One region of the Streptococcus sp. HMSC072C09 genome, then DNA from elsewhere that is predicted to be linked to it. Evidence: predicted binding sites of a transcription regulator. Region 1 holds the regulator's gene; the other holds the start of a gene.
The links. The regulator NrdR, encoded in region 1, represses ribonucleotide reductase genes. The targets are predictions, from matches to a motif close to ACACNATATATNGTGT.
Positions count from the first base shown of each region.

Region 2: a site for NrdR is predicted at 7,262-7,277, ahead of nrdH (glutaredoxin-like protein NrdH). Genes of this name have one in related genera too.

Region 1 covers NZ_KV811501.1:150,334-162,762, reverse strand. The annotation lists gene HMPREF2893_RS06565 (MFS transporter) at 1-1,133, opposite strand, end outside; gene HMPREF2893_RS11120 (hypothetical protein) at 1,130-1,306, opposite strand; gene HMPREF2893_RS06560 (helix-turn-helix domain-containing protein) at 1,417-2,277, opposite strand; gene HMPREF2893_RS06555 (YceD family protein) at 2,475-3,014, shown strand; gene HMPREF2893_RS06550 (flotillin family protein) at 3,139-4,617, shown strand; gene gndA (NADP-dependent phosphogluconate dehydrogenase) at 4,786-6,210, shown strand; gene HMPREF2893_RS06540 (response regulator transcription factor) at 6,220-6,918, shown strand; gene HMPREF2893_RS06535 (PTS transporter subunit IIBC) at 7,155-9,347, shown strand; gene HMPREF2893_RS06530 (endonuclease/exonuclease/phosphatase family protein) at 9,433-10,245, shown strand; gene nrdR (transcriptional regulator NrdR) at 10,410-10,883, shown strand; gene HMPREF2893_RS06520 (replication initiation and membrane attachment family protein) at 10,884-12,062, shown strand; gene dnaI (primosomal protein DnaI) at 12,063-12,429, shown strand, end outside.
Region 2 covers NZ_KV811485.1:196,912-209,340, reverse strand. The annotation lists gene glgA (glycogen synthase GlgA) at 1-351, opposite strand, end outside; gene glgD (glucose-1-phosphate adenylyltransferase subunit GlgD) at 351-1,487, opposite strand; gene HMPREF2893_RS01070 (glucose-1-phosphate adenylyltransferase) at 1,477-2,619, opposite strand; gene glgB (1,4-alpha-glucan branching protein GlgB) at 2,670-4,577, opposite strand; gene ptsP (phosphoenolpyruvate--protein phosphotransferase) at 4,917-6,650, opposite strand; gene HMPREF2893_RS01055 (phosphocarrier protein HPr) at 6,655-6,918, opposite strand; gene nrdH (glutaredoxin-like protein NrdH) at 7,394-7,612, shown strand; gene nrdE (class 1b ribonucleoside-diphosphate reductase subunit alpha) at 7,727-9,886, shown strand; gene nrdF (class 1b ribonucleoside-diphosphate reductase subunit beta) at 10,000-10,959, shown strand; gene alaS (alanine--tRNA ligase) at 11,068-12,429, opposite strand, start outside.

The sequences.
Region 1 (12,429 bases):
GAAAAGAGAGCTGTCCCAAGTGGCATGGCAAAGCTGACCATCAGTCCCAAAAAGCTAGAGGTAGAAGCTAATTTTTCAGCGGGTAATTTACTCATTAAAAGACTGGAAACTTTTGGGTTGATTTTTGCAACAAGATAACCAAGGAATGTGATGAGTAGAAGGGAAAGAATGTCCCAGTGCATCAGGATATTTGTGAGACCAAGCATGGTCAGCCCACCTGTGATCCACAGGAGGATATGGTGGAGCGATTGCTTGGAAAAATAATCGTGGGGTGTCAGGCTAGCCCATACCATGCTTAAAATAGTTACTGCCTCTAAAATTAAGAGCGACTGGCTAAAGCTCAATTGAAAGAAGGGGGAGTGAAGCAGTTGCAAATTGTAGATACCTGAGATGGATCCCCCAAGAGCATTGATGAGAACCAATGAGAAGAGCAACTTACCAAAGTGGTGGACCTCCTCATCTGCAAAAATACTTTTGGCGTTCTGGTACATCTCTTGGCATTCGTGTACCAAAGAATTCTTACTTTTGGGCTCAATGACGGGATCATGTGTCAGCTGCTTTTTTCTAATCAAGAGACAGGTAGAAGACAGGAGAAAAGTCACTGCATTGATCGAAGCGACCAGGGCAAAATTTTGATGGCTGATAGCTAGCAGCCAAACTCCTAGAGCTTGTCCAGAAATCGAACAGACCATACTAAGCAGTTGGTTGAAGGAATAAGCCTCCATTAAATCCTCGTCTGGGATGTTCTTTTTCATGATAGGGAGTTGCAAGCCTCCGCGATAGTCACTCAAACAATCTGAAATAATGTTTAAAAAGCAAACAATCGAAAAGGCTAGGTAACCCGGAATCTTGGTCATGAGAGCAATAAGGATGAAGAGGATGGCTTGAAGATAGCCAATGCGGATCAACCAGTTAGCTTTTTTCTTCGTGCGGTCAGCCTTCATCCCGACAAAAATGGTAAAGAGGCTAGGAATAAACACAATGAGATTAGCAATTCCAACTGCTAGGCTCGGCTGTGGCATACTGGCAGCAAAGACCACAAAGACCAGATTGTAGATGGCAGCGCCAAGGGTATTTAAAAAGCGTGAAAGACTAAGTAAGGCAAAAATTTTATTACGAGCTAAGAGTTTCATGAGCCTTCCTCCTTCACGTGATTAGTTGCTAGGACTTGTTTGATGGATCGAAAGATCTGTTTGAAGAGGTCCATTTTCTCCTCTTCAGAGAGAAGAAGTTCCTGATCCTTCAGATAAACGCTGGTATGTGAGAGAAGAAAGCGGAGGAAGTGGTTTTTTAGTTTGGTCATCATGGGAAGAACCTTCTTTCTTTACTTGATAGTCCTATTGTAAACCTAAAAAGCAAGAAAAAATTAATGTTGCATATTTTCAACAAAAACTCACAGAGTAGATCTGTGAGTTTTTAGGATTTATTGATCAGTTCTTGCAGGCCCTGTTTGTAGTAGTTGGCACTGTCCTTACAATCCAGAATAGAGAGAACCTGGATGGCCTGTTCCATCTTTTCAAGACCGATTTCTTTTTCTCCCTTTCGATAGAGAAATTCTCCTTTGGCGTAGAGATAAACCGTCCGAAGGTAGGCTTCGTTCTCAGAGTAAAAGTGGTCGTTAATTAGGTGGTCAAAAAAAGATGCATCTTCAAATTCATTTGAACTAATGGCGAGAAAAAAGCCATTAAGGAAAATAGAATTGATGGCAGGACGAGAGGAATCTAGGAGAAGCTTGAAATCCTCCCGTTGGACCAACTCCTCTGTGTATTGTCGATAGAGCTGACTAGAGAAAAGAGGAGAGGTCAGTGAAAATAGGCTTAACTCAAAATTTCCCCAGACCATGACAGAGAAGAGGTAGTCATAGAGGAAATCTAGTTCCTCTTGGCTAGCAGCCAACTCTACCTCAGGATATAAGCCAAGTATTTTGGCCTTGAGAATAATGCTGGCTAAGAAGTCTTCTTTTTTCTGATGTTTCTGGTAGGCTTGCTGGTAGCTTTGGTACAAGTCTTGGTCGTGTTCCAAGCTCATGTTTTCATAGTGCTCTTTCAACAATTTGGGAATAAAGGAGTGCTGATCGATTCCTGCTAGATGAGAAAACTCACTGAGGCTGGTTTTGATCTGTTGCAAAGCCTGAAAAAACCGTTGCGTCGTCAGGTCATTTTCTCCTCTTTCAAATCGAGATAACATGGAGCGCGAAAATTCGCCACCCGTAGCCTCCTCTAGAGAGATGTGGCGACTTTCACGTATTTGCCGAAAAACAGCTCCGATTTCTTTCATGAATTCTCCTCTATCTAACAATGCCCTAGCCAGTGACCCTCTTTTGTCCAAGAGATGGTGGAACCTTGTGTACAACACCAATTGGCCTAGTTACTGTATCTTTTTTCATGATTATAACAAATTTTTGAGGAGACTTCTTGGTTGAGGGGCAGCTTCATGATATACTAGTAGTATCTAGAAGATTTGAGGACAAAAGAATGAACCTATTTACACAAGAAATCCGTAAAAATCCTGAAGGACTAGCCTTTGATCAAGAGTTGGATTTGCTCAAGGAATTGCAAAAGCGTAATCCAGAAATTCTTGATTTAAAGAATGTGACAGCGACAGGACGAGTAGCCTATGATACAGGCCTCTATGTCTTGGATTATCAGTTGACCTACACCATCGTTTTGGCATCTAGCCGAAGCATGGAGCCTGTCGATCTTCAAGAAAGCTATCCTGTAACAGAGGTATTTGCGGAGGATGTACAGTCTGACGCAGATATCGAGGCCCTAGAGGAAGACTTGATCCTTCCAATCGAAGGTGGGAAGATTGACCTGAGTGAGAGTGTAGCGGATAATATTCTGCTCAATATTCCCCTCAAGGTTCTCACTCCAGAAGAAGAGGATGGACAAGGTTTTATCGAAGGCAATGATTGGAAAATCCTATCCGAAGAAGAATACCAAGCCGCTCAAGCGATTAAGAAAGAAGAAAACAGTCCTTTCGCTGGTCTTCAAGGATTATTTGACGAAGAATAAGCTAGAGATTGCATTTGATAAATTTAGACATAAATACAGGTCTTTTCTTTGAGGAAAGGCCTTCTTTTGATATACTAGGATTAATAAACAACAGAGGGGAGACCTCTAAAAAAGGAGAAAAAGTATGGATACTTTATTTATTCCAGGTTGGTTGATTACTTTTGTAATCGTAGCCATTCTTGTATTGATCTTGTTGGTCAAAGGGTATGTCAACGCTAAACCCAACGAAGTCGTGGTCATTACCGGTCTTCGGAAGCAACGTCACTTGCGTGGGAAAGCTGGCTTTATGATTCCCTTTGTCGAACAACGCTCTTATCTTGATATTGAGCAATTCTCGACAGATGTTCGGACGTCAGAAGCAGTCCCAACACTGGACTTCATTAACGTCCGTGCCGATGCAGCTGTTAAATTAAAAATTGGTACAACCGATGAAATGATTGCCCGGGCTGCAGAAAACTTCTTGAACTGGAATACGACAGATATTTCCAATTCTGTCCAAGATGTCTTGGAAGGAAACCTGCGGGAAGTGATCGGTCAGATGGAGCTCCGTAAGATGGTCAATGACCGTCAAGAGTTTGCCTCAAAAGTGCAAGACAACGTAGCGCCAGACTTGGCTAAAATGGGTCTAGAAGTCATCGCCTTTACGGTTCAATCCTTCTCTGATGAAGGGGGAGTCATCGATAACCTCGGGATTGAAAATGTTGAAACCATTAAGAAAGATGCCTTGATTGCCAAAGCCAAAGCAGAACGCGAACGCAAGGAAGTCGAAGCAGAACAAGATAAATTGGCCAACGACAAACGCGTCGCTGCCGATCTTGAAATTGCACAAAAACAAAACGAATTAAAACTTAAACAAGCAGCCCTCAAGCAAGAAGCAGATATTGCCCAAGCAAAAGCAGATGCCGCTAAAGGGATTGAGGCAGAAGTGCAACGTCGTGAACAAGAGCGCGTGGCAGCCGAAGCCAATATCATGAAACAGGAAAAAGAAGCGGAAGTCAAAGAGCGCGAAGTTAAGGTTCGTGAGCAAGAATTGGATGCCAACATCCGCAAACAAGCTGAAGCTGAAAAATATGCGCGTCAACAAGCTGCAGAAGCAGAATTGATTGAACGCCAACGCAAGGCGGAAGCAGAGCTCTTCGAAACACAAAAAGAAGCCGAAGCTCGGAAAGCCCAAGCCGAAGCTGAGAAATTTGCTCAATTGCAAGAGGCCGAAGCTATTGAAGCCAAAGGTCGTGCTGAGGCTGAAGCCATTCGCTTGAAACTGGAAGCCGAAGCCAAAGGTTTGGACCAAAAGGCCGAAGCGATGAAGAAAATGCAAGAAGCTGCCATTACTGAAATGGTCGTTGATAAGTTGCCTGAAATTGCGCGTGCTGTCGCAGAACCATTAACCAAGGTTGATAAGATCACCATGTACGGGGAAGGCAATGCTTCTAAGATGGTGGGCGATATTATGCAAAGTATCGACCAAGTCTCTCAAGGAGCCGGATTTGATATTCGTCAATTGCTAGCAGGAGCTCTTGGGGTCAATATGACGGTCAATAAACTCAAAGAAGGAGAACAACCGGTCATTGAAGCAGAGGAGTTAGCTTCTAAAGAAGATTAATGCCATTCATCAAGAAGTGTCTGAGAACTGTTTCTCGGGCGCTTTTGTTTTTAAGATCAAATGACTTGCATGATCTTCTCCCTCTAGAGAAGGCGGGAAGCTATTTTCTGCTTTCTTTTGAGGAGGAAAAATGGTAGAATAAAGGCAAACTATAAAGAGGAGTGTCACATGACTAAAGCAAACTTTGGTGTTGTTGGTATGGCCGTAATGGGTCGTAACCTTGCCCTTAATATCGAATCTCGTGGCTACACAGTTGCCATTTTTAACCGTAGTAAAGAAAAAACAGAAGATGTGATTGCTTGCCATCCTGATAAAAACTTTGTGCCAAGCTATGATATCGAAAGCTTCGTAAACTCAATCGAAAAACCACGTCGTATCATGCTCATGGTTCAAGCAGGACCTGGTACAGACGCAACCATCCAAGCCCTTCTTCCACACTTGGACAAAGGTGATATCTTGATCGATGGAGGAAATACTTTCTATAAAGATACCATCCGTCGTAATGAAGAATTGGCGAGCTCAGGAATCAACTTTATTGGTACTGGTGTATCTGGTGGGGAAAAAGGTGCCCTTGAAGGTCCTTCAATCATGCCTGGTGGGCAAAAAGAAGCGTATGACTTGGTAGCTGACGTTCTTGAAGAAATCTCTGCAAAAGCGCCTGAAGATGGAAAACCATGTGTGACTTACATCGGTCCTGATGGAGCTGGTCACTACGTGAAAATGGTCCACAACGGGATCGAGTACGGGGATATGCAATTGATCGCAGAAAGCTATGACCTCATGCAACACTTGCTTGGTCTTTCTGCAGAAGACATGGCTGAAATCTTCACTGAATGGAACAAGGGTGAATTGGACAGCTACTTGATCGAAATCACTGCGGATATCTTGAAACGCAAAGACGACGAAGGTCAAGATGGACCAATCGTAGACTACATCTTGGACGCTGCAGGAAACAAAGGAACTGGTAAATGGACTAGCCAATCAGCGCTTGACCTTGGTGTACCATTGTCACTCATCACTGAGTCAGTATTTGCTCGTTACATCTCTGCCTACAAAGAAGAACGTGTACACGCTAGCAAGGTTCTTCCAAAACCAGCTGCATTCAAATTTGAAGGAGACAAGGCTGAGTTGATCGAAAAAATTCGTCAAGCCCTTTACTTCTCAAAAATCATCTCTTACGCACAAGGTTTTGCGCAATTGCGTGTTGCTTCTAAAGAAAATAATTGGAACTTGCCATTTGCGGACATCGCATCTATCTGGCGCGATGGATGTATCATCCGTTCTCGTTTCTTGCAAAAGATCACAGATGCTTACAACCGCGATGCAGATCTTGCTAACCTTCTATTGGATGAGTACTTCTTGGATGTCACTGCTAAGTACCAACAATCAGTTCGTGACATTGTAGCTCTTGCTGTTCAAGCAGGTGTACCTGTACCAACCTTCTCAGCAGCCATCACTTACTTTGATAGCTACCGTTCAGCGGATCTTCCAGCGAACTTGATCCAAGCACAACGTGACTACTTTGGTGCTCACACATACCAACGTAAAGACAAAGAAGGTACCTTCCACTATTCTTGGTACGACGAAAAATAATCTTGCTCTATGGTCAAACGAGTTCTACTAGTAGAAAATGAGAAGCAAATCGCTCGCTTCATTGATTTGGAACTTCAAAAAGAGGGGTATCAAGTTGATGTGGTCGAGGATGGAAAAGCGGGTCTGGCCTTGATCGCTGCGACCAAATATGATCTGATCTTGTTTAATTACGATTTGTCAGATATGTCTGGTGAAACATTCGCAGAGGAAATCAGTCGGATTCGCCCAGCTTCTGTTTTGATTGTTTTGGATAGCCGCGAAAAAATTGCTGAGCACAAAGAGAGTATTCAGCGCTTTGCCGTTTCCTATATGGTTAAACCCTTTATTATCAGCGATTTGGTAGATAAGATCACAGCCATTTTTAGAGGACGTGATTATATTGACCAACATTGTAGCCAAATGAAAATCCCAACATCATACCGCAATTTGCGCATTGATGTGGAACACCATACCGTCTATCGTGGGAAAGACATGATTAGTTTAACCCGCAGAGAGTATGATCTCTTAGCGACTCTGATGGGAAGCAAAGAGGTGGTGACACGAGATCAGTTGTTGGAAAGTGTCTGGAAGTACGAGAGTACAGGTGAGACTAATATTGTGGACGTCTATATCCGTTATCTCCGTGGGAAAATTGATCTACCCGGTCAAAAAAGCTATATTAAGACCGTTCGTGGGATTGGCTATGCCATGCAAGACACATTAGAATAAAATATTCGAACCCTTAGAGGGTTCGAATATTTTTATGACTCAAGGGAAACGTTTGCGTTTGAAAAGGATGGGTTTTAAAAAGGATTTGGCTAAAAAAAGATAAAAAAAGATAAAATTTAGAGAAAAAAATGAATGTAAGGCTTTACAAATTTTTAAAATGTGGTATACTAGAAACAAATTAAGCGCAAACGTTTTCTTAAAAACAAAAGCCTTAAACAATATAAGGAGGTTGAATGATGAATAAAGGATCATTCAAAAGTTTATTTAGCTTTGAATTCTGGCAGAAGTTTGGTAAGGCCTTGATGGTCGTTATCGCTGTCATGCCAGCTGCTGGGTTGATGATTTCAATCGGGAAATCAATCCCTATGATCAACCCGAATTTATCTCCACTTGTTATTACAGGTGGGATTCTCGAACAAATCGGTTGGGGGGTTATCGGTAACCTTCACATCCTCTTTGCACTCGCTATCGGTGGTAGCTGGGCCAAAGAGCGTGCTGGGGGTGCCTTTGCGGCTGGTCTCTCTTTCATCTTGATTAACCGTATTACCGGTGCAGTTTTTGGAGTTACATCTGCAATGTTGGCTGATAAGGATGCTACCGTTCATACGATCTTAGGTGGATCAATTAAAGTTGCAGACTACTTCATTAGTGTCCTTGAAGCACCGGCACTTAATATGGGGGTGTTTGTAGGGATTATCTCAGGTTTTGTTGGAGCAACTGCTTTCAATAAATACTATAACTACCGTAAACTTCCAGAAGCCCTTTCTTTCTTTAACGGGAAGCGCTTTGTCCCATTCGTTGTTATCGTTCGTTCAGCTCTTACAGCCTTGGTTTTGGCAGCCTTGTGGCCAGTGGTTCAATCAGGAATTAATGGATTCGGTGTCTGGATCGCCAACTCACAATCAACAGCTCCAGTATTGGCACCATTCTTGTTTGGTACCTTGGAACGTCTTCTCTTGCCGTTTGGTCTTCACCACATGTTGACCATTCCAATCAACTATACTCAATTGGGTGGTAGCTACCAAGTTCTTACAGGTGCTGCCAAAGGAACAACTGTATTTGGACAAGATCCACTTTGGTTAGCTTGGGTAACAGACCTTGTTAACTTGAAGAAGGCAGATCCTAGCCAATACCAACACTTGCTTCATGCGTACACACCAGCTCGTTTCAAAGTTGGTCAAATGATTGGATCATTTGGTATCTTGATGGGGGTTGTAGTTGCTATCTATCGCAATGTGGACCCAGATAAGAAAGAAAAATACAAAGGGATGCTTTTTGCAACTGCCCTTGCTACATTCTTGACAGGTGTTACTGAACCAATTGAATACATGTTCATGTTCATTGCAACACCTTTATACCTAATCTATGCCTTTGTTCAAGGAGCTGCCTTTGCAATGGCTGACTTGGTTCACCTTCGTGTCCACTCATTCGGTTCAATCGAATTCTTGACACGTACCCCAATGGCCATCAACGCTGGTTTGGCACTAGATATCTTTAACTTTGTATGGGTAACAGTCCTCTTTGCCTTTATCATGTACTTCATTGCTAACTTCATGATTAAGAAATTCAATTATGCAACTCCAGGACGTAACGGTAACTATGAACAAAATGATGATGCCCCTGCAGGAGATGGTGCAGCAGCAGGTGCTGCTACAAGCTCAGCAAGCTCACAAGTCATTAACATTATCAACCTTCTTGGTGGACGTGCTAACATCGTCGACGTTGACGCATGTATGACTCGTCTTCGTGTAACCGTTAAGGACGCTGAAAAAGTCGGAACAGAAGAACAATGGAAAGCTGAAGGCGCTATGGGTCTTGTCATGAAAGGACAAGGGGTCCAAGCGATCTACGGACCTAAAGCTGACGTATTGAAATCTGATATCCAAGACGTTCTTGATTCAGGTGAAGTTATTCCTGAAACACTTCCTAGCCAAATGACAGCAGTTCAAAAGGCTGAAGCAACCTTTAAAGGGGTAACTGATGAAGTTCACTCTGTTGCAGATGGTGAAGTGATTAACATCGAAGATGTGAAAGATCCTGTATTCTCACAAAAAATGATGGGAGACGGATTTGCAGTTGAGCCTGAAAATGGGCACATCGTTTCACCAGTTGCTGGTAAAGTTACTAGTGTCTTCCCAACCAAACATGCCCTTGGTTTGGTAACAGATAATGGTTTGGAAGTCTTGGTTCACATCGGTCTAGATACTGTTAGTCTTGAAGGAAAACCATTTGAGGTTAAAGTTTCTGAAGGTCAAACAGTGGCTGCTGGAGACCTCTTGGTGGAAGCAGACCTTGATGCAATCCGTGCAGCTGGTCGTGAAACTTCAACAATTGTTGTCTTCACAAATGCAGATGCGATTAAATCCGTTAAGGTCGAACATACTGGTAAATTGGCTGCAAATGCGCCAGTTGCAACAGTAGAATTATAAGAGACGTCGGCAAAGAAAATGAGGTTGGGGCAGTGCACCCGGCCTCTTGCCGTTTCTTGATTTGGAGAGAAGGAGAAATCAGGGGATGAAATTTTTAACATTAAATTCCCATAGTTGGATGGAAGAGAATGCTCAGCAAAAATTTGAAACCCTCAAGGAACAAATTTTGGAAGCGCAATATGATGTGATCTGTTTCCAAGAGGTCAATCAAGAAATGGCCTCAGAAACAGTCGAAACAGATGAGTATTATCAAGCTTTGCCATCAGCTGTAGCCATTCACAAAGATCACTTTGTTCGCGTATTGGTAGAAGAGTTAGCTGCTCAAGGACTCCATTATTATTGGACTTGGGCCTACAACCATATTGGTTATGATCATCTCAATGAGGGTGTAGCGGTTCTTTCGCGTCAACCCTTGAAGGCGGATGAGATTTTGGTATCCAATATGGATGACCCAACGGACTATCATACGCGTCGAGTGGCCGTTGCCCATACAAGTGTGGATGGCAAAGAAATTGCTGTTGCCAGCGTCCATCTTTCTTGGTGGGACAAAGGTTTCCAATTTGAGTGGCCACGCATTGAGAACTACTTCAGCCAAGTAGGCAAACCCTTTATTCTAGCTGGTGATTTCAATAATCCTGCTGGTCAAGAAGGGTATGAGACGATTCTATCCAGTTCCCTTAAACTTCAAGACAGCTTTATAGAAGCCAAAGAAACCAAGGGTACTTATACTGTAGGCCCTGGAATCGATGGCTGGACGGACAATCAAGTTCCATTGCGAATCGATTACATCTTTGCAAGTCCAGAATGGGACATCCAGCGTCTACATGTCATTTTTGATGGTCAAAACAAAGCCCATGTCAGTGATCACTATGGCTTAGAAGCTGAATTGTCACTTTAATATTAACGGAGAGTCGAAAGGAAAACGATTTTATTCAATCGTCCTTCGACTCTTTTTTATGGATCAATGAGGAGCAAGCATAGGGGATTCTCCTGTTCTTCTGCTTTCTTTACGATTCAATTTATGGTAAAATGAAGTGTTAAAACAGTTTAAGGAGGTAGCAAATGCGTTGTCCAAAATGTGGTGGAAGTAAGTCTAGTGTGGTGGATAGTCGACAAGCTGAAGATGGGAACACCATCCGTCGTCGCAGGGAATGCGAAGAGTGCCATTATCGCTTTACTACCTACGAGCGAGTGGAAGAGCGGACCCTAGTGGTTGTCAAAAAGGATGGGACACGCGAGCAATTTTCTCGTGATAAAATCTTTAACGGTATTATCCGCTCGGCTCAAAAACGGCCTGTTTCTAGTGACGAAATCGAAGAAATTGTAAACCGAATAGAGCAAAAGGTTCGGAGCCAAAGTGATAATGAAATCAACAGTGAGTATATTGGTTCGTTGGTCATGGATGAGTTAGCAGATCTAGATGAGATCACCTATGTCCGTTTTGCTAGTGTTTACCGGAGTTTCAAGGATGTCGGTGAGTTAGAAACCCTCTTGAAACAAATTACGAAGGGAACCAAGAAGAAAAAGGAAAAATAGATGAAGCCCAATACGCCTTTCGCATTTTTAAAAAATAATCTTCTTCCACCGGCAGGGGCTGCATTGGAGCAGTATTACCTGCCTATTTTGGAGACGGAAACGGTAGCAGTTTATCGTTATCTGCTGGCCTCTTATGATCAGGGTGAAAAACAATATTTACTTGCTCAAATCCTCAATCACTTGAATATAGGATTTCCACAGTTGCTACTAGCCTTTGATCGCTTAATTGCTATGGGGTTGATCGATCTCTATGAGGAAGAAGTTGGGATCGCCATCCAATTACATGCTCCTCTTGCCTCAGAACAATTTTTTTCGAATGCTGTTTTTAAACGCTTGCTTGAAAAAAAGATTGGGGAAAAGGCCGTGGAGGATTTGCTCCCAGCACGCTCTTTAGGGACTAGACGGCAAGTTTCCTTCTCGCAAGTCTTTGGACTAGATGCTGGGGAGACGACCGTTCTTCCAAGTAAGAAACAGCAGTTTGATATGGAGATGTTTAAGCGAATGATGGGGCGTGATGGACTTCGTTTTGCGGATGAAGGAGAAGCAACCTTAGCCCTCTTTGCCATCGCAGAAGAACAACAATGGACCTGGTATGAAACCTATCTCCTAGCAAAAGAAACGGCTGTAGACCGGATTGTCTCTCCAAAGAGAATGAAGCAAAAGTTGGCTCAGGCGAGCCAAGAGCAACCACGCATGTCCTATAGCCGTCAGGAAGAAACCATTCTGAGGGAAGCTAAGGCAAAATCCAGCCTACAATTTCTAGCAGAGATTAAGAAGGCGCGCAATGCGACCATTACGCAGAGCGAACGCAAGACTTTATCCAAGTTAGCTGATCTAGGCTTATTAGATGAGGTGATCAATATCATCTTATTGTTGACCTTTAATAAGACCCAGTCTGCTAATCTCAATGAAAAGTATGCTTTGAAGGTAGGAAATGATTTTTCTTATCAAGGGGTCAACAGTGCAGAACTGGCGATTTTAAAAGTTCGAGAACGCCAGGAACAAGCTAAGGCTCAAGGAAACAAGGGAACGAGTCCTACATCAGCCAAGAGCAAGCACAGCAATGTTCCCAAGTGGAGCCAACCAAACTATCAAAATCAAACCAGTCAAGCAGAAAAGGTGGATCTTGCTAAAGAGAAACAACGCCTGTTAGAAAAACTGAATCAAGGAGGTGAGTAGATGGAAAGTGTAGGTCAAACTATGTCTCACATGAACCGTGCGCGTCAATTTAACTATGAGGATTTGGTCGCACAGATCTTGGCAGACCAAGAAGTTGCTGCCTTTATCAAGGACCAGTCTTTGTCTGAACAAGAAATTCGACGGAGTATTTCAAAATTTAATCAATACATTAGTGAACGCAACCGTTTCTTATTGGGAGATCCGGATTATATTGCCAAAGGTTATAAGCCCATCCTCACCATGAATGAAGGCTATGCGGATGTCGCTTATGAGGAAACACCAGAGTTAATCGAAGCCCAAAAACGAGCTGCGATCAACCAACGTCTCAACTTGATCAATCTCCCTTCAACCTTGAAAGAAGCGAGTC
Region 2 (12,429 bases), on a different contig from region 1:
TTCTAAAGCCGCGAGCTGGAAGAAGGCGAAGCGTTCTCCATCATCAAAGTCACCATAGACATGACCTCTAAAGAAATAATGTTGGTTATCAATAAAGTAAAAGGTGACTCCATCACGCACAATACGTTTCACACCAACATATTGACTTCTCCAGCCAACCTTGGTCTCAAAATGCAAAACATCTTCGATTTGATCTCCAAACTTAGTCTCTACCATATCATAGTAAGGGAGGATCACGCGCACATCATGACCACTTTTCGCTAAGGATTTAGGAAGAGCGCCAATAACGTCTCCCAATCCGCCTGTTTTAGAAAATGGTGCACCTTCAGCTGCAACAAATAATAGTTTCATTAGACAATATCCTCTGTAACAATCGTTCCTTTTTTAACCACGACAGGTGCTTCTTCTGTCCCACGAATCGTCACACCAGCAGCCACTTCGACACCCTTATCCAGGATGGCATATTCGACGATTGCATTTTCATGAATCACAACACCAGGGAAGAGAAGACTACTGCGGACTTCTGAACCTTCATGAAGGTGTACCCGCCGTGAAACAACGGAGCGTTCAACGGTTCCTTCTACAATACTACCCGAAGCAAATTGAGACGTTTTAATATGTGAAGTCTTGGAATAATACGTTGGTTCTTCATTCTTCACTTTCGTATACACCTTTTGGTTTGGTGAAAAGAGCTTCATGAATTTTTGGTTTTCCAACATATCCAAGTTTGCATGGTAGTAGGATTCAACTGAATGAATATTGGCTAGGTAACCTGTATATTCAAAAGCAAAAGCATTGTATTCCACCGCCAAATCACGCAAGATATAGCGCAATTTTTGTGGGTATTCTTTCTTGGCTTCTTCTTCAATTTTTTCAATCAACCAAGGAGTATCCACAATAAAGACATCTGTCGACATGTTGTAGACTTCGTCAGGATCCTTGCCATCGAAAAGTCTTTGCTCTGTAACATGGTCTGTTTCATCAATTTCCAAGATAGCATTGACTTCAGAGATATTTTGAAGATGCAACTTCTTATAAACCACTGTAATCGGACGGTCAACGCTATTATGCAAGTGGAAAACTTGATTGAGGTCAATATTCATCAAGACATCACAGTTCAAAGCAACTGTTTGGTTGGAACCAGACCGTTTCAAATAGGTCAATAATTGTTGGTAGTATTCTGGCCCTACATTTGTATTTTCAACAGGAGTGTTATAGATTCCGAGGTAATAGTGGCTCAATAAAGTAGACAAGCCCCACTCACGACCTGAACGAATATGGTCAAAGACCGAACTAATATTTTCTTGTTGGAAAATCCCAAAAACACTACGAATACCAGCATTCGCAAGACTAGACAATGGGAAGTCGATTAAGCGGTATTTCCCATCAAACGGTAGGGAGGCTACCGGACGATGGCTGGTCAAAGTGGACATATCATGATACCCAACTGTATTTCCTAAAATGGCTGAATATTTATCAATCTTCATCTGTTGCTACCCCCACTTTTTCATTGTAACCGACAACTTGTACTTCCTCTGTTCCATCAATCACGACACCTTCTGCAATGATTGCACCTTCTCCGATAATCGCGCGTTTCACGACAGCTCCTTTACCGATAATGGCATTGCTCATCACGACAGCATCTTCAACAACTGCTCCTTCACGAACTTGAGCTTCTGTTGATAAGATGGAGTGTTTGACTGTACCGTCTACCGAACAACCGTCGACGACAAGAGAATCTTCGATGTGACCATGTTCTCCAAAGAAGTTTGGTGGTGAAATAAGGTTGCGTGAATAGATTTTCCAGTGACGATCGCGACTATCCAAGGCATTATTTGGATCGATATATTCCATATTGGCTTCCCAAAGAGACTCAATCGTACCAACGTCTTTCCAATAACCATTGAATTCATAAGCATAAACACTTTCGCCTGATTCTAGATACGTTGGAATGACATTTTTACCGAAGTCTGACATATCGATATCACTCTTTTCAGCAGCAACCAACATATTGCGCAGACGAGCCCAGTCAAAGATGTAAATCCCCATGGAAGCCTTAGTTGATTTTGGTTCAGCTGGTTTTTCTTCAAATTCGACAATCCGATTATTGGCATCTGTATTCATGATTCCAAAACGGCTTGCTTCCTTCAAAGGTACATCTAGGACTGCAACGGTCAAACTTGCGTTATTATCCTTGTGCGCTTGAAGCATGTCATCGTAATCCATCTTGTAAATGTGGTCCCCAGATAGAATCAAGACATATTCCGGATTGATGCTATCGATATAGTCGATGTTTTGAAGAATAGCATGGCTAGTTCCTTCAAACCAACGATTTCCTTCACTAGCTGAATAAGGTTGGAGAATAGACACACCCGTATTGATTCCATCTAAACCCCAGCTGGAACCATTCCCAATATGGCTGTTAAGGGCAAGTGGTTGATACTGTGTAATCACACCAACATTGTGAATTCCTGAGTTGGCACAGTTTGAGAGAGCAAAATCGATAATCCGATAGCGCCCACCAAATTGAACCGCAGGTTTCGCGATGTTTTTGGTTAATTTTCCAAGACGTGTTCCTTGCCCACCGGCAAGAATTAAAGCGAGCATTTCATTCTTCATTGACTACTTCCTCTTTTTAAAGCTTGGACTCCCTTAGAGTCAACCGATCATCATTTTTTATCTGATGTTTTAGATTTCGTTTTGCGAACCTTCCGTTTCACCTTCCAAATGCTAGCCCCTAAAGCCGGCAAAGTAAAGGTCAAAGTTTGTTCATAATCCTTCCACAGTCCATCTTGAGACTGAACTGTCGGATTGTGCTCTTTCCAGACACCTCCCCATTCTTCTAATTCTGTATTCCAAATTTCTTCATAGATCGCTGATACAGGAACACCGATCGTAAAGTCCTTGCGTTCCACTGGCGCCATATTGAAGACACACACCAGAAGATCGCCTTTTCGATTTTTCCGGATCATGGACAAGACGCTCTGATCACGGTTATCCGCATCAATAATCTCTAAGCCATCAAAGCTATCATCAATCTCCCACAATTCTTTATGTTCTTTGTAGAAATGATTAAGCTGAGCTGTGAAACGACGCATCTTAGCATTCATTTCATCCTCTAGATTGCCCCATTCCAGTTGCTCTTCTGACTTCCATTCCAAAAATTGACCAAATTCTGAACCCATAAAGAGCAATTTCTTTCCTGGATGGCAGATCTGATAGGTTAAGAGATTGCGAAGACCAGCAAATTGATTGTAGCGATCTCCCCACATCTTGTGCATCAAACTCTTCTTACCGTGCACCACTTCATCGTGTGAAAATGGTAGTAAGAAATTTTCGGAAAATGCATACATGAAACTAAAGGTTACCAGATTGAAATCATATTTCCGATAGACGGGATCTTCCTCATAAAAGCGTAGAATATCATTCATCCAACCCATATTCCATTTATAGTCAAAGCCTAGGCCGCCTTCTTCTTCAGGACCTGTGATCTTTTGACCAGCAGAACTTTCTTCAGCAATCATCATGACATCTGGATGATCGTTTTTTATAATAGCATTCAAACGTCTAAGGAAATGAACGCCCTCATAATTGAGGTTTCCTCCATCAATATTCGGAGTCCATGGACCACTATCGTAATCAAGATAGAGCATATTGCTCACAGCATCGACCCGAATTCCATCTAAATGATAGGTTTCAATCCAAAACTTCAAACTAGAAATCAAGAATGACTGTACTTGATTCTTTCCTAAATCGAAGTTCAAGGCTCCCCATCCGTAGTTATGGGCCCGATGTTCATCCTGGTATTCAAAGGTTGGTGTTCCATCATAATACGCCAAGGCATCATCATTGATAATGAAATGTCCTGGTACCCAATCCACGATCACTCCGATATTGTTGAGGTGGCATTCTTCCACGAAGTCTTGAAACTCTTCTGGGCTACCATAAGTCTGCTCGAGTGCAAAATATCCCATAAGCTGATAGCCCCAACTCAAGCCCAATGGATGGGCCATCACCGGCATAAATTCCACGTGGGTGTAGTTCATCTCTACCAGATACGGAATGAGTTCATCTTTTAGTTGTTTGAAGGTGTAGGAACTGTGATCCTCATTTCGTTTCCAAGATCCTGCATGAACCTCGTAAATATTAACAGGTCGTTCCTTAAAACCAAGTTTTTTACGGCGTGCTCTCCAGAGACCATCTTTCCAGTTTTTCTCTGGAATGGTCTTAATAATAGATCCTGTATTGGGTCTCTTTTCCATCCATAACGCTAGAGGATCGATTTTTTGCACCTGATGACCATTTTGTCGAGTCACCAAATACTTGTATATATCTCCCTCTTTTGCATCGGAACAGAAGACTTCCCAGACGCCTCCTTCATTACGAACCATTGGAATCTTACGAGCTTCCCAATCAGTGAAATCACCAATCAGATCCACCGCCTGAGCATTGGGAGCCCAAACACGGAAGGTAAAGCCTTCTTGTTCTCCCCTTGTTTCCTTGTGAGCTCCTAAGTACTCTTGAAGATGGAAATTATCCCCTCTTCCAAATGTCCATAAGTCTGTGCTTCTATCCATATACTCACCTCTTTGCTTTTGAAAGCGTTTTCTATTTGATATTATTTTACTATAAAATCACTTAATTTTCAAGTTGATTCCTGTAAAATCATGTAAAAATATCAGGAAAAGTTTTTCCATTTTCTTTCCCGAACCTTTTCTATCCTTCCTTGGTCATCCCCCTTTTCTTACTTACGATTATACTATATATACGAGGAAATTTAAACAAAAAACCGAACATTTTAGTCAATGTTTTTATTACTAACTAGTTTATTACGAATGAAATGGACATTTTTATAAAAAAAGTAAAAAAATCAAAAAAAATACTAAGACAGATGTGTCTTAGTATTTGATTCATTCTTAGTCTACGTTCACGTATTCTTTAGAAAGTTCAAGCACTTCTTCCATGGTTGAACATTCAGTCAGAGCACGGTTAGCGTATTCTTGCATTTTAGCTGTGTCGAGTTTCTTCATCAAGCTACGTGTACGAAGGACAGATGTCGCTGACATAGAGAACTCATCCAAGCCCATTCCGACAAGAAGTGGAACAGCAGTTTGGTCACCGGCCATTTCACCACACATACCTGCCCATTTGCCTTCAGCGTGAGCTGCTTTGATCACGTTGTTGATCAAACGAAGGATTGATGGGTTATATGGTTGGTAAAGGTATGAAACTTGTTCGTTCATACGGTCAGCAGCCATTGTGTATTGGATCAAGTCATTTGTACCGATTGAGAAGAAATCAACTTCTTTAGCAAATTGGTCCGCAAGCATTGCAGCAGCTGGGATTTCAATCATGATCCCTACTTGGATATCATCTGCCACAGCAACACCTTCAGCAAGCAATTTAGCTTTTTCTTCTTCAAGAATACCTTTAGCCGTACGGAACTCTGTCAACAAAGCAACCATTGGGAACATGATCCGCAATTTACCGTGAACAGATGCACGAAGCAAGGCACGCAATTGTGTACGGAACATTTGGTTACCTGTCTCAGAGATAGAGATACGCAAAGCACGGAAACCTAAGAATGGGTTCATTTCTTTAGGAAGATCAAAGTAAGGGAGTTCTTTATCCCCACCGATATCCATTGTACGAACAACCACAGGTTTACCATTCATACCTTCAAGAACAGCTTTGTAAGCTTCGTATTGGTCATCTTCCGTTGGGAAGTCTTGAGAATCCATGTACAAGAATTCTGTACGATAGAGACCAACAGCTTCTGCACCGTTATCGTTCACACCTTCAACATCTTTAGGTGTACCGATGTTAGCAGCCAACTCGAAGTGTTTTCCATCAGCAGTCACTGTTTTCGCATCTTTAAGGAGAGCCCATTCAGCTTTTTGTTTAGCATAAGCTTCACCAGCTGCTTTGAACTCTGCGATTTGTTCTTCAGTAGGGTTGATCACCACTTCACCAGTGATCCCTGAAACAGCCAAAACATCGCCATCTTTGACAAGTTCTGTAATGTTATTTGTACCAAGAACAGCTGCGATTTCAAGTGTACGAGCCATGATAGCTGAGTGACTGGTACGTCCACCGATATTCGTGACAAAAGCTTTTACATACTTTTTGTTCAACTGTGCTGTATCAGATGGAGTCAAGTCATGCGCAACCACGATTGCTTCTTCATTGATAGAAGCAGGGTTTGGCAATTTCTTCCCAAGCAAGTTGGCAAGGACACGTTTGGTAACGTCACGAATATCTGCTGCACGTTCTTGCATGTAAGGATTGTCTTCCATTCCTTCAAAGATCGCAATGAACATGTCAGTGACTTCTTTCAAGCCAGCTTCTGCATTGATTTTTTTCGTACGAATCGTTTCTTTGATCTGACCAATCATTTCAGGGTCAGCAAGAACCATCATATGCGCATCAAAAACTTGCGCTGCTTCTTCACCAAGGCTTGCTACTGCATTCTCCCGAATAAGAGAAAGCTCGTTTTGTGAAGCTTCAAGAGCTGCATCCAAACGAGCTTCTTCTGCACTTGTATCTTCGACTGAAACAGTCTCAAATGATAAGTCTGGTTGAATGAGCAAATATGCCTTAGCAACGGCAACACCGTCAGATGCTGCAATTCCTTTTAGCATTTTTGTCATATTTTTAAGCCAATCCTTCTTTAGTCATTGTTTCTGAAATAGCTGCGATCGCATCATCAGCGTCAGCACCTTCTGCAGAGATTACAACGTCTGCTCCTTGACCAACACCAAGGCTCATAACACCCATGATTGATTTCAAGTTAACTGATTTACCTTTGTATTCAAGAGTAATATCTGAAGCAAATTTGCTAGCAGTTTGAACCAACAAAGTTGCTGGACGTGCGTGGATACCTGTTTCTGCCACGATGTGGAAATCTTTAGAAGCCATAGTTTGACTCTCCTTTTTAAAAATAGTTTTTGAGTTACCTTTTGATAACCCTTACAATTTGGTATTATATCATCTTTTGAAATTTTTTTCAAGATTTTTATCACTGACTTACAGAAAAAGACTGCGAAAAATCCCAATTTAGATACATTTTAAGAAGCAACTGAAGAACAGAGAAAATATCTTTTCAATTTTCTACTATATTATAAGTAACATTTTCCTCCGCTTTCAATGAAAAGAAGCTGTTTAACCACAGGATATTGATTCACCAAAAAATTATAACTAATTAAAGATGCTTTAAAGCCTATTCCTATCCCATTTCTTCGATTTTCACACTTTTCACTCACCACAATATATTGTGCTTTGAAAACTCCATTTCATCTCTTTGCACAATATTTAGTTTTATTTTGTTGACAAGTTGCTGGATTTTGTTTATACTGTTTACAGATTTATATTTCGATAGGAGAACGGAAAAGAAATGGTAACCATTTATTCAAAAAATAATTGTGTTCAATGCAAAATGACCAAGCGATTCCTCGATAGCAATCATGTGGAATACCGCGAAATTAACTTAGACGAACAGCCAGAATTTGTAGAGCATGTTAAGAACCTTGGCTTCAATGCTGCTCCAGTTATTCAAACACCGGATGAAGTATTTTCTGGTTTTCAACCAGCTAAGTTGAAGAAACTTTCATAATAAACACAGTATTTTGCTTAAATAGGGTCTAGCGTTAGCAACCTAACACTAGACTTTTTACTTGGGAAGAGAGGACTTCTCCTCTTCATTTTTTTGAACTAGAAAAGGATTATTATGGGATTAAAATCTCTTGAAGATGTGACGTATTTTCGTCTTAACAATGAAATCAACCGTCCAGTAAACGGCCAAATCATGCTTCATAAGGATAAAGAAGCTTTGGATGCATTCTTTAAAGAAAATGTTGTACCAAATACTAAAGCCTTTGACTCGATTACAGACAAGATTCAGTACCTTCTCGAGCACAATTACATTGAGAGAGCTTTTATCGAGAAATACCGTCCTGAATTTTTAGAGGAATTGGCCCAATTTATCAAAGACCAAAACTTCCAATTCAAGTCCTTCATGGCGGCCTACAAATTCTATAACCAATACGCTTTGAAAACAAATGATGGAGAATACTATCTTGAAAGCATGGAAGACCGTGTCTTCTTCAATGCTCTCTATTTTGCAGATGGAAATGAAGCTATCGCGCGAGACATCGCAAACGAAATTATCCACCAACGCTACCAACCAGCGACTCCTTCTTTCTTAAACGCTGGACGTGCCCGCCGTGGAGAATTGGTTTCATGTTTCTTGATCCAGGTAACCGATGATATGAACGCGATCGGACGTTCCATCAACTCTGCCCTTCAACTTTCACGTATCGGTGGTGGGGTTGGGATTTCCCTCAGCAACCTTCGTGAAGCTGGAGCACCGATCAAGGGGTATGAAGGAGCCGCTTCTGGGGTCGTACCTGTTATGAAACTCTTTGAAGATAGCTTCTCTTACTCTAACCAATTGGGACAACGCCAAGGGGCTGGGGTGGTTTACCTCAATGTCTTTCACCCAGACATCATCGCCTTCCTTTCTACTAAGAAAGAAAATGCTGATGAAAAAGTTCGGGTTAAGACTCTCTCACTTGGCGTCGTCGTACCAGACAAGTTCTATGAGTTGGCTCGTAAAAATGAAGAAATGTACCTCTTCAGCCCATACTCTGTGGAACGTGAATACGGAGTACCATTCAATTACATCGACATCACTGAAAAATACGATGAGTTGGTTGCTAATCCAAACATCCGCAAGACAAAAATTAAAGCACGTGATTTGGAAACTGAAATTTCTAAATTGCAACAAGAATCTGGCTATCCATATGTAGTCAACATCGATACTGCTAACCGGGCAAACCCTGTTGATGGGAAAATCATCATGAGTAACTTGTGTTCAGAAATCCTCCAGGTTCAAGAACCAAGCTTGATCAACGATGCCCAAGAATTTGTCCAAATGGGAACTGACGTCTCATGTAACCTTGGTTCAACCAACGTGGTTAACATGATGACTTCACCTGATTTTGGACGTTCGATTCGTGCCATGGTCCGTGCTTTGACCTTCGTTACCGATAGTTCTCATATCGTGGCCGTTCCAACTATCGACCACGGAAATAAACTGGCGCATTCGTTCGGACTTGGAGCTATGGGACTTCACAGCTACCTTGCGCAACAATTGATTGAATACGGATCCCCTGAGTCTGTTGAGTTCACAAGTATCTACTTCATGCTCATGAACTACTGGACTCTCGTAGAATCAAACAACATCGCGCGTGAACGTGGTGTTACATTCCACAACTTCGAAAAATCTGATTATGCCAACGGTAGATACTTTGATAAGTACACGACTGGAGAATTTGTACCAAAATCTGATCGCGTCAAAGAACTCTTTAAAGATATCTTTATCCCAAGTGCTGAGGATTGGGCAGAACTGCGTGCTAAAGTTCAAGCAGATGGTCTTTACCACCAAAACCGCTTGGCTGTCGCACCAAATGGATCTATCAGCTACATCAATGACGTATCTGCTTCTATCCACCCAATTACACAACGGATTGAAGAACGCCAAGAGAAAAAAATCGGTAAGATCTACTACCCTGCAGCAGGATTGTCAACGGAAACGATTCCTTACTACACTTCTGCCTACGACATGGATATGCGAAAAGTCATCGATGTCTATGCTGCCGCAACTGAACACGTAGACCAAGGTCTTTCACTGACTCTCTTTATGCGTAGCGATATTCCAAAGGGTCTTTACGAATGGAAAACTGAAAACAAACAAACCACTCGTGACTTGTCTATCCTTCGGAACTACGCCTTTAACAAGGGTATCAAGTCTATCTACTACGTCCGTACCTTTACAGATGATGGTGGAGAAGTTGGCGCCAACCAATGTGAAAGCTGTGTCATCTAATCCGCTATCCTAGATAGCTATCAAAAGTCGGTTCGCCGACTTTTTGTGCGGTATTCTATCAATTTATGGTAGAATAGTAACGATTGAATGAATAGAAAAAGAAAGTGATGCAAATGGAAACATACTACAAAGCCATTAACTGGAATGCGATCGAAGATGTCATCGATAAATCGACCTGGGAAAAACTGACAGAGCAATTCTGGTTGGATACACGTATCCCTTTGTCAAACGACTTGGATGACTGGAGAAAGTTGTCTAATAAAGAAAAAGACCTAGTTGGTAAAGTCTTTGGGGGATTGACCCTTCTAGATACCATGCAATCTGAAACAGGTGTTCAGGCTCTTCGTGCGGATATTCGTACTCCCCATGAAGAAGCTGTCTTTAACAACATCCAATTTATGGAATCTGTCCATGCTAAGTCTTACTCTTCTATCTTTTCTACTTTGAATACCAAGTCAGAAATCGAAGAGATTTTCGAATGGACCAACACCAATCCTTTCCTTCAAAGGAAGGCAGAAATCATCAACGAAATCTATCTCAATGGGACCCCTCTTGAAAAGAAAGTCGCCAGCGTTTTCCTTGAAACCTTCCTCTTCTACTCTGGTTTCTTCACACCTCTCTACTATCTTGGAAACAACAAATTGGCCAACGTAGCTGAGATCATCAAGTTGATCATTCGGGACGAATCTGTTCACGGAACCTATATCGGCTACAAGTTCCAACTTGGATTTAACGAATTACCAGAAGAAGACCAAGAAAAACTCAAAGAGTGGATGTATGATCTTCTCTACACCCTCTATGAGAATGAAGAAGGCTACACAGAGAGCCTCTATGACGGTGTGGGCTGGACAGAGGAAGTCAAGACCTTCCTTCGCTACAACGCCAATAAAGCCCTCATGAACTTGGGACAAGATCCGCTTTTCCCAGACTCAGCAGATGACGTTAACCCAATCGTCATGAACGGAATCTCAACCGGTACTTCTAACCACGACTTCTTCTCTCAAGTCGGAAATGGTTACCTTCTCGGTGAAGTAGAAGCCATGCAGGATGACGATTATAACTACGGACTATAAGACAAAAACCTTTCCAGACGGAAAGGTTTTTTTGTTGCAATCTTTTTCTAATTGGATCTGCTTTTTTTTGAAAAAAGAGGTTGGACAAACATCCAACCTCTCCGATTATTACAATTTACCTGCTACGGCATCCAACAATTCTTGGATTTTCGCTTGGTTGCTTCCTCCTGCCATGGCCATGTCTGGTTTACCACCACCACGTCCATCGACGATTGGAGCCAATTCTTTGATCACATTACCTGCATGCACATCTTTTGTCTTGCTAGCAACAAGGACGTTGACCTTGTCACCAATGGCTGCGACAAGAACAAGCACATCAGAGTAGTCTTTTTGTTTCCAGTTATCTGCAAAGGTACGAAGGGCACCTGCATCTGATACAGAAACTTGGCTGGCAATGTAACGGTGACCGTTTGCTTCTTGAACATTCTTGAAGACATCCCCTGCTGCCGCTGCTGCCGCTTTTTCCTTCAATTCTGCATTTTCTTTTTGCAATTGACGGAGTTGTTCTTGAAGACCTTCCACCTTGTGAGGAACTTCTTTGAGTTGAGGTGCTTTCAAGGTTGCTGCGACTGCTTTCAGAGCATCTTCTTGTTCACGATAAGCTTCAAAGGCTTCCTTACCAGTTACTGCCAAGATACGACGAGTTCCTGATCCGATCCCTTCTTCTTTGACAATCTTGAAGAGACCAATTTCAGAAGTATTGCCTACGTGGGTACCACCACAGAGCTCAACAGAGTAATCCCCGATAGTGACAACACGAACTTCTTTACCGTATTTTTCACCAAAGAGGGCCATAGCTCCCATTTCTTTAGCAGTATCAATATCTGTTTCAATCGTTTCGACTGCGATTGCTTCCCAGATCTTTTCATTGACTTGTTGTTCAATAGCACGCAATTCTTCTGGAGTCACAGCTTGGAAGTGAGTGAAGTCAAAGCGAAGGAATTCTACTTCATTGAGAGATCCCGCTTGGGTTGCGTGGTTACCAAGGATATTGTGAAGAGCCGCATGGAGCAAGTGAGTGGCTGTGTGGTTCTTCATAACACGATGACGACGATTGGTATCAATAGCCAAAGTGTATTCTTGGTTCAAGGCAAGTGGAGCAAGAACTTCAACCGTATGAAGCGGTTGTCCATTTGGTGCTTTTTGAACGTCTGTCACTGTCGCTACGACGTTTCCTGCAGCATCCAAGATTTGACCATGGTCCGCAACTTGTCCACCCATTTCAGCGTAGAATGGAGTTTCTGCAAAGATCAGTGATGCAGTCCCTTCAGATACAGCTTCTACTTCTGCATTATCCGCTACGATTGCTACCAACTTAGAAGGCAATTGGCTAGCATTGTAGTTGAAGCTACTTTCAACTGTGATGTTTTGAAGGGTTTCATTTTGCATCCCCATAGATCCACCTTTGACAGCAGATGCACGCGCACGTTCTTGTTGTTCCTTCATAGCTGCTTCAAAACCTTCACGATC